2 regions of the Blastococcus sp. SYSU DS0753 genome follow, and region 1 is predicted to be linked to the other one. Evidence: predicted binding sites of a transcription regulator. Region 1 holds the regulator's gene; the other holds the start of a gene.

Region 1 (4,205 bases):
TCCGCGGCTCACAGCGGTCGCGCAGCAGCGGCAGGCTGGCGGTCGCCTCGACATCGGTCGACGGACCGTCCCGGAGCGGTGCCGCGGACGGGGAGGCGGGCATCGCCTGCGTCACCGGGGACACCTCGACGACCGGCGACTCCGGGAGCCGCACATCCCCCAGGTCGATCCAGAGCGCCTGCTCTTCGCCTCCGGTGACGACCCGCACCCACATCTGGCACGCGCCGGAGTCGTCGTGTCGCCACCCCAACAGCTCCCCCGCACACCAGGCACCCGCCTGGTGGACCTCGACGGCCTGGGGACGAGTGGTGAACACGGCGGCGCGGTTCTCCATGACGCTGGACACGGACGTACCGTAGGTGGCCGACCAGCACGCACGGTGAACATGCCTGTACTGAGGGTTGACGAAGTCGCCGAGCCGCGTTGTGAACACCTTGCCCTGGCGCGCAGGCACCGAGCCCTGCGGGGCCGTCAGGGCAGGACGAGGACCTGACCAGGCGAGATGGCCGCGGAGCCGAGCCCGTTCAGCCGCTGGATGTCGACGACGACGTCGCGGACATCGCGCCCGTCGGCGACCGTGCCGGCGATGGACCAGAGCGTGTCACCCGGCTCGACGATCACATTGGTCGTCCCCATGAGCTCCAATCCGCCACCCGCATCCCCGAGGACGGCGCTGCCGAGGACGATCACGCCCGCGGCGAGGAGGAGGGTGAGGACCACGAGCACGCGACGGCCGCGCGACGTCAACCGGAGCGGCGGCTGCTCCACCCGCCCCCGACACCCCCGGCCGGGCGACCGCCCCACCGTCGCCCGCGGGCCGCTCGTCCTGCCGCGAGCCGGCGCGGGCTGGAGTTCGGACATCTCCGCGTAGGAGCGAGGTGGCGGGAGCACCCGGAGATGCCGGGCGGGTGGCGGACCGGCGCGCCGCTCCCCCGGGTCGACCGGCACCTGGCCGCGGACCCGCAGTGCCGTGCTGCTCGTCATGTGTTCAGCCCTCCTGGCCGGCACCCGCCGGACCCGAACGTGTGTTCGATTCGAACGCCTGTCCGATGTCTACCGGATGGGACCGACACTTGGGGAGCGACACGGGAAAGTTTCGAACACCTGTTTGAAGTGGCCGCCGATCGGCGCTACCGTTCCTCCGACGACGAGGGTCGAGAGCTGCGCGGGCAGCCGGCGAGGAGGAGACGTGGCGGACTCGAGCAGGACGTCCGGCAACCGGGGCGGCACCGCGGGCGTGGCCCCGGGGACGGCGGACGGTTCGGCGTCGGTACGGGCCTTTCCCGACCGCGCGGCCGATGGGGACGGGCTCACCCAGCGGCAGCGGCGGGTGCTCGAGGTGATCCGCGACTCCATCGACCGGCGCGGCTACCCCCCGTCGGTGCGTGAGATCGGCGAGGCCGTCGGGCTGTCCTCGGCGTCCTCGGTCGCGCACCAGCTCTCGGTGCTGCAGAAGAAGGGCTGGCTGCGGCGCGACCCCAACCGGCCGCGCGCCCTGGACGTGCGACTGCCCGGGGATGCCGGCCGGGCCACCGCCGCACCGGTCGAACCCCCCGTGGTCGGCGACGGCGCGCAGGCCGCCGCGCCCGCCTATGTCCCGCTCGTGGGCCGGATCGCCGCCGGTGGCCCGGTGCTCGCCGAGCAGGCGGTGGAGGACGTCTTCCCGCTGCCGCGCGAGCTGGTCGGCGAGGGAACCGTCTTCATGCTCAAGGTGGCCGGCGACTCGATGGTCGAGGCCGCCATCTGCGACGGCGACTGGGTCGTCGTCCGCCAGCAGCCGACCGCCGAGAACGGGGAGATCGTGGCGGCGATGATCGACGGCGAGGCGACGGTGAAGACCTACAAGCGCCGGGACGGTCACGTGTGGCTACTGCCGCACAACCCGGCCTACGAACCGATTCCCGGAGACGAGGCGACGATCCTCGGGCGGGTGGTGTCGGTCCTGCGCCGGGTCTGAGGGTCAGGTCCGGCGGCGCAGTTTCCCGCCCACCCAGATCACGAGAGTGGCGACGACGGCGGCGATCAGCGCCGAGGCGATCGGCGAGCGGTCCGAGCGGGTGAGTTCCGCGAAGGACGGCAGCGGGTCCTCCGCGGGAGTCGGGCTCGCGGCGGGCAGGGGAACCACGGTGACGGCGCTGGGCAGGCCCTCGCTCGCGACCACGAGCGCCCGGTTGTCGGCGGAGAAGCTGACGGCCTCGCCCTGCGGCGACTCGGGGAGCGCCACCCGCACCGGTTCGCCGGCCAGCGCACCGGGCACGTCCGAACCGGACAGCGGCCACACGTAGGCGTCCGTGTAGGTGCGCAGCGCCAGTGCGCTCCCGTCGCCGGCAACGGCACCTCCGGTGATCAGCAACTGCCCCGCACGACCCACGGGGCCACCCGGGGTTCCGGTGAGGGTGACGTTGACCGTGCCCACCCGCTCCATTGGCACAGTGCCGCCGTCGACGAGCGCGGCGGCGGGCCGGTAGACCCCGCTGGAGCCGAGCACTTCCTTGGTCACGAGGTACGGCGTTCCGTCCGGGGCCAGGAGCAGCGCCTCGGCGTCGTGCGCGCCGTCGGGGTAGGTCAGCCGATGCAGCGCTGCCGCGCCGTCGGGCCGGAGGACATGCAGCGCGACGGTGGCACGGCTCGTGCCGTTGTCACCGGTGTCGGCGATCCAGACGCTCCCGTCCGAGCCGACGCCGAGGTCTTCGGGGTCGAAGGGGTCCGCGGCCCCGGCCTGCACGTCGACCACCGCACAGGCGGCATCGAGCCCGAGGACTTCGACCCGGTCACCGCCGTCGTTGAGGGCGAGCATCTGCTCTCCTACCACCACCAGGCCGGACAGCTCGGCGAGTCGGGGGTCCGTGATGGCGCACCGGACCTCCGGCGCCGGCTCCTCCGCCGACGCGGACGCGGGGACGAGCACGGCCAGGGCGCCGGTCAGGGCGCTCGCGACGACGAGCCGACGCCGCCGGGCGCGGCTAGGAACTCGCTTGGCCTGCTCGGGCACGTACCAAGCGTGACAGAACCATCGCGTCCAGTGCATGAACCACGCCCAGGAGGACGATCCCGACAGCGGCGCCCACGACCGCGTCGGTGACCCAGTGGAAGTCCAGCGACACCATCGCCGCGCCAGTGGCGACCGGCCCGACGACGCTCAGCCACCAGAAGGTCCGCTGTACCGCCGGCGGGAGCCCGTACTCGACCGCCTGCCAGCGGGCCACCCCCCACATGAGCACTGCGTTGGCGACGTGACCGGAGGGGAACGAGGCGCCGTCGGCGTGGAAGAAGTAGGAGCCCGGGAACGCCGGCGCCGTCCGCCCGATCCCGTGCTTGATCGCGTACACCCCGGCGGTCAGCACCCCGAGCGCCAGCAGCACGCGGAGGGCCGGCATCCAGGTGCCGCGCCGCCACAGCAGGTAGCCGACCAGGCCGGCGAGGACGACGAGGATGGTCACGCGCCCGCCGAGCTGCGTGACCACCCACACCGCCGGGTAGCCCGGCGTGTCCCGCAGGCCCCAGTCGCTGACGATCTCCGACACCCGGAGGTCCATCCGCTCCGACGGCCCGTGGCGGAGCAGGTCGGCGGTGATGAGGACGCCGACCAGCAGCGCCACGGCGACCAGCCACCACGGCGGCCGGCCGGGCGGGACCACGGGGGCGGCGCGCGGTGACTCGGCCACTCGCACCGCGCCCCTGGTCACGCCGCCACCGTACCGGCCCGTGACCGGATCGTGATCCGAGCCGATCGACCGCCCCAGCTCAGCCCACCGGGACCGCGAACTCCTCGAGCACCGCGGCGAGGGCGCCGTCCACCCGCGCGGTGAGCCGTGTGCCGCCGTCCTCGTGCCGCTCGCCGAGCACCTCGCCGTCCCGGTGCACCCGGGCCACGAGATCACCGCGCTCGTAGGGCACGAGCACGTCGACCTCGACGTCGGGGTGCGGCAGCCGCTCGGCCACCAGCTTGCGGAGGGCGTCGATGCCGACGCCGGTGCGGGCCGAGACCCAGACCGCGCCCGGCAGGGCCTGGCGGAGGGTGAGGATGTCCTCCTCGCTCATCGCGTCGACCTTGTTGACGACGATGACCTCCGGCACGGCCGCCGCGTCGATCTCGCTCAGCACGACGTGGACGGCGTCGATCTGGCCGAGCGGATCGGGGTCGGAGCCGTCGACCACGTGCAGCAGCAGGTCCGCCGCGGCGACCTCCTCCAGCGTGGAGCGGA
Region 2 (4,205 bases), on a different contig from region 1:
GGCGCAGGTGGCGTCGAGGTCCACGGCGAAGACCAGCGGCCGGCCGGCCGGCCCGGGATCGCCGGGCGAGGGGGCCGGCGCGAAGCCCCACGGGTCGCAGTCGACGTAGCGCAGCCCGTGGGCGGCGAGGTCGAGCTCCTCGACGATGCCGCTGTGCCGGACGATGACGTGCGCGCTGGACCCGCGGTCCACGCGGACCCCGGGCCAGCGCTCCACGGTGGAGACCGCCCCGCCGAGGACGTCGTCGGACTCGACGACCTCCACGGACAGGCCCTCCCGGGCGAGGTAGCAGGCGGCCACGAGGCCGTTGTGGCCGGAGCCGACGACGACGACGTCCACGGGTGCGACGTCCACGGGTGCGGCGGGTTCGGGGGCGGTCACGACCGGGAGTTCGTCGCGGAGGGGTCGCGCGGATGCAGCGGCAACCGTGCGCCCAGGATCGCGAAGGGGCGGGAATCGCCGGGGAAGTGGTAGCCGCGGGCCAGGTCGACGAACCCGTCGGCGCGGTACAGCCGGAACGCCTTGGTGTCGGCGTCCGGTGTGGAGAGCAGGGCGACCGGGTGCGGCAGGCCCTCGACCAGCGCGTGCAGCAGCCGCCGGCCCAGCCCCTGGCTCTGCGCGTCGGGGTGGACGTGCAGCTCGCAGACCTCGAAGGCGCCGGGCAGCCACTTCTTCGCCGTGCGGCGGTCCAGCGCCGCGCGCACCTGGTCGTGCCACCACTGCCCGGGGGCGATGAGGTAGCCGTACCCGAAGCCGACCAGCCGCTCGCCCTCCGGGGTCTGCGCGAAGGCCCCGACGGCGCGGAAGCCGGGCCGTTCGGTGTGCTGGATCGCGTAGCCGTACCGGCCGGCGACGATGCCGGAGTCGTAGCCCATGGCCAGCCCGTAGATGGCCAGCACCTCGTGCATGTGCTCCCGCATCCAGGGGACGGGGAGCTCGAGGATCCGGGTGGCCGGGCGGGTGCCCGTCACGGCGCGACCCCGGTGGCGTCCGACAGGTCGCCGCCGCCGACCGTCGTGGCGGTCCCGTCGAGCGGACCGCCGCCCACCTCGGCCGCGGTGCCGGCGGTGATGCGGAGCAGCTCGTCGTAGCTGGTCGGGAAGACCGCCGTCGGGTGCCCCGCCGCGGCCCACAGCCGGTCGTACCGGGCGAGCTCCACGTCGACGAGGGTGCCGAGGGGGGCCGGATGCCCCACCGGGGCCACCCCGCCGATGGGCTGGCCGGTGTGCTCGCGGACGACGTCCGCGGGGGCGGGCGCCAGGGAGCCGACGCCGAGCAGCGCCGCGACCTGGACGACGTCGACGCGGTGCGCGCCGCTGGTGAGGACGAGCAGGGGCGCGCCGTCGGCGAGGAAGAGCAGGCTGTTGACGATCGCACCGACCGGCACGCCCAGCGCGGCGGCGGCTGCGGCCGCGGTGCGGACCTCGGCGGGGAGGACTCTCACCTCACCCTCGGCGCCGGCCGCGGCGAGGGCCCGGGCGACGGCGGCCACCCGGGGGTGCGGGGGTGGGCTCATGCACTGATCCTGCCACCGCCCGGAAAGAGGCGCGCCCGGTGTGTCCCGTCCGGCGGGGGGTGCGGGCGCGGTCGACGGACACGCCGTGGCCCGGCTTGACGAGGGGTGGGCGCTCGGGTCTACTGGTCGTCGTTCGAACGCGTGTTCGAACGACGACCGGCCCGTCCTTCCCGGCTCTCTTCCCCGCCGGTGGGGTGGCGGGCGTGCGCGCGGGGTGAGGCGTGGGGAGGCTGTCATGAGCCGGGTGCTCGGTGAGGTCGTCGGTCGGGCCGGCGAAGAGGTGCAGGTCGAGCGCGGCCCGCTGGGGCCGGTGCAGTTCTGGCGCGGGCAGTCCCGGTACGTCGTGGGCGAGCTGCTCGACTCCTGGCTGGAGACCGCGCCGTGGTGGCTGCGGGACGCGGAGGCGGGCGGTGCGTCCGACGACCTGGTGGCGCCCCGTGAGGTCTGGCGGGTGGAGGCGGTGCGGGCCGGGCGGTCCCGGATGAGCTTCGCCGGCGTCTACGATCTCACGTGGGACGCCGCCGGCAACCGCTGGTGGCTCGTCCGGGTGCACGACTGATGGGCGCCGTACGAGCCGTGCCGGCCGGCCAGCTGCCGCTGCCGCCCGCGTTGCCCGCCGCGGCCGCCGGGCTGCTCCGCCAGGCGCACCGCGGCCTGGCCGAGGCGGCCGCGGCCACCGATCCGCGGGAGCGGTACGCCACCGCGCACCTGGCGGCGCTCCGGGCCGCCGCCGCGGTGCTGGCCGCCCGCACCCGTCCCGAGGGCGGCCGCCGGCGGCCGCGCAGCGCCTGGGTCCTGCTGGGGCAGGTCGCCCCCGAACTGGGGGAGTGGGCCACCTTCTTCGCCGCCGGTGCGGCCAAACGCGCCGCGGCGGAGGCGGGGTTGTCCCGGGCGGTCACCGAGCGGGAGGCCGACGACCTGGTCCGTGACGTGCGGGGCTTCCTCGCCGTGGTCGAGGCCGGGCTCGGGGTCGACGCACCGCCCGAGCCGCCCCGCTACCCGAGGCCGCACGTGGTCGGCGGGGCGCCGTCCCGGTCGGGGTCCCGGTCCACCGGGTCCCGGACGTGAGTGACCCCTTCGTCCACCTGCACGTCGCCTCCGGCTACTCCATGCGGTACGGGGCCAACCACCCCGCCGATCTGGTGGCCCGGGCCGCCGAGCACGGCATGCCGGCGCTGGCCCTGACCGACCGGGACGGGCTCTACGGCGCGGTGAAGTTCGCGCTGGCCTGCCGGTCGGCCGGGGTGCGGCCGATCTTCGGGGTCGACCTGGCGGTGGCGCCGGCGCTGGGTACCAGCGTGCCGCCGGCGCTCGCGCACGTGCTGGGGGAGGAGCCCTCCGCAGCCCGGTCCCCGCGGTCGCGGGCCGCGGCGCCCCCGCGCCGGACCCCGGCCCGGGGCGGGGTGAACGTCGACCCGCGGCTGCCCCGGGTCACCTTCCTCGCGCGGAACGGGGCCGGCTGGCGGTCGCTGTGCCGGCTGACCAGCGCCACCCACCTGCGCGGCACCCGCGGCGAGCCGGTGAGCTCGCTGGCGATCGCCGCCGAGCACGCCTCCGGGCTGGTCCCCCTGCTCGGTCCCGACTCCCCGGTGGGCCGGGCGCTGCTGGCGGGTCGGGCCGACCTGGCCGGCCAGCAGCTGGACGCCTGGCGGGCGGTCTTCGGGCCGGGGCTGGCGCTGGAGGTGGTGCACCACCGGGGCCGGGGTGACCGGCAGCGCGCCCAGGCGCTGCTCCGGTTCGCCGCCGAGCAGCAGGCGCCGGTGGTCCTGAGCAACGCGGTCCGGTACGTCGACGCCCTCGACGCCCCGACCGCCGACGTGCTGGACGCCGCCCGGCGGCTGGTCCCGCTCAGCGCCCGGCACGTCGACCGCACCACGGCCGAGGGCTACCTGAAGTCGGGCAAGGAGATGGCCGAGGTCGCCGAGGACCTGACCGGCCCCGACCGGGACGCCGCCCTGCGGCTGCTCGAGCGCACCGCCCGGCTGGCCGAGCAGTGCGCCGTGGACCCCGCGGGCGACCTGGGCATCGGCAGCGTGCGGTACCCCGAGCTGGACGTCGTCACCACGCCGGCGGAGCGGGGGATGGGCCCGGCGCAGGTGCTGCGCGCCCGGTGCGAGGCGGGGCTCGGGCGGCGGGGCGTGGTGCCCACGACCCGGGTGCGGCAGCGGCTGGAGGAGGAGCTCGGGGTCATCGACTCCCTCGGCTACCCGTCCTACTTCCTCACCGTCGCGGACGTGGTCGACCTCATCAAGAGCTTGAGGGTTCGCGCGGCGGCTCGCGGCTCGGGCGCCGGCAGCCTGGTCACCTACCTGCTGGGCATCTCCGACGTCGACCCGCTGCGCTACGGGCTGCTGATGGAGCGGTTCCTCTCGCCGCTGCGCCACCAGTTGCCCGACATCGACATCGACGTGGAGTCCGCGCGCCGGATGGAGGTCTACGACGCGGTGATCGACCGCTTCGGCGCCGACCGGGTCAGCTGCATCTCGATGATGGACACCTACCGGGTGCGCCACGCGATCCGCGACGTCGGGGCCGCGCTGGGCCTGCCGCAGGCGGAGGTCGACGCCGTCGCCAAGGCGTTCCCGCACATCCGGGCCAATCAGGTGCACGCCGCGCTGCGCGACCTCCCCGAGCTGCGGGCCAGCCGGTACGGCTCGCGCCGCGCCGGCGGCACCGGCGACCTCGACCT

The links. Region 1 encodes LexA, which represses DNA repair genes until DNA is damaged. Its sites were predicted from a motif close to TCGAACANNTGTTCGA; they were not measured.
Region 2: a site for LexA is predicted at 1,650-1,665, ahead of ACI799_RS09765 (DUF6504 family protein). Genes of this name have one in related genera too.

What each region holds. Positions count from the first base shown of each region.
Region 1 covers NZ_JBJHAT010000002.1:260,088-264,292, forward strand. Annotated here, with positions in the region: gene ACI799_RS03195 (hypothetical protein) at 1-346, opposite strand, end outside; gene ACI799_RS03200 (LysM peptidoglycan-binding domain-containing protein) at 472-768, opposite strand; gene lexA (transcriptional repressor LexA) at 1,190-1,957, shown strand; gene ACI799_RS03210 (hypothetical protein) at 1,961-2,992, opposite strand; gene ACI799_RS03215 (phosphatase PAP2 family protein) at 2,964-3,686, opposite strand; gene hflX (GTPase HflX) at 3,745-4,205, opposite strand, start outside.
Region 2 covers NZ_JBJHAT010000009.1:72,218-76,422, forward strand. Annotated here, with positions in the region: gene ACI799_RS09750 (phytoene desaturase family protein) at 1-381, opposite strand, end outside; gene ACI799_RS09755 (GNAT family N-acetyltransferase) at 378-971, opposite strand; gene ACI799_RS09760 (YbaK/EbsC family protein) at 968-1,516, opposite strand; gene ACI799_RS09765 (DUF6504 family protein) at 1,752-2,075, shown strand; gene ACI799_RS09770 (SAV_6107 family HEPN domain-containing protein) at 2,075-2,584, shown strand; gene ACI799_RS09775 (DNA polymerase III subunit alpha) at 2,581-4,205, shown strand, end outside.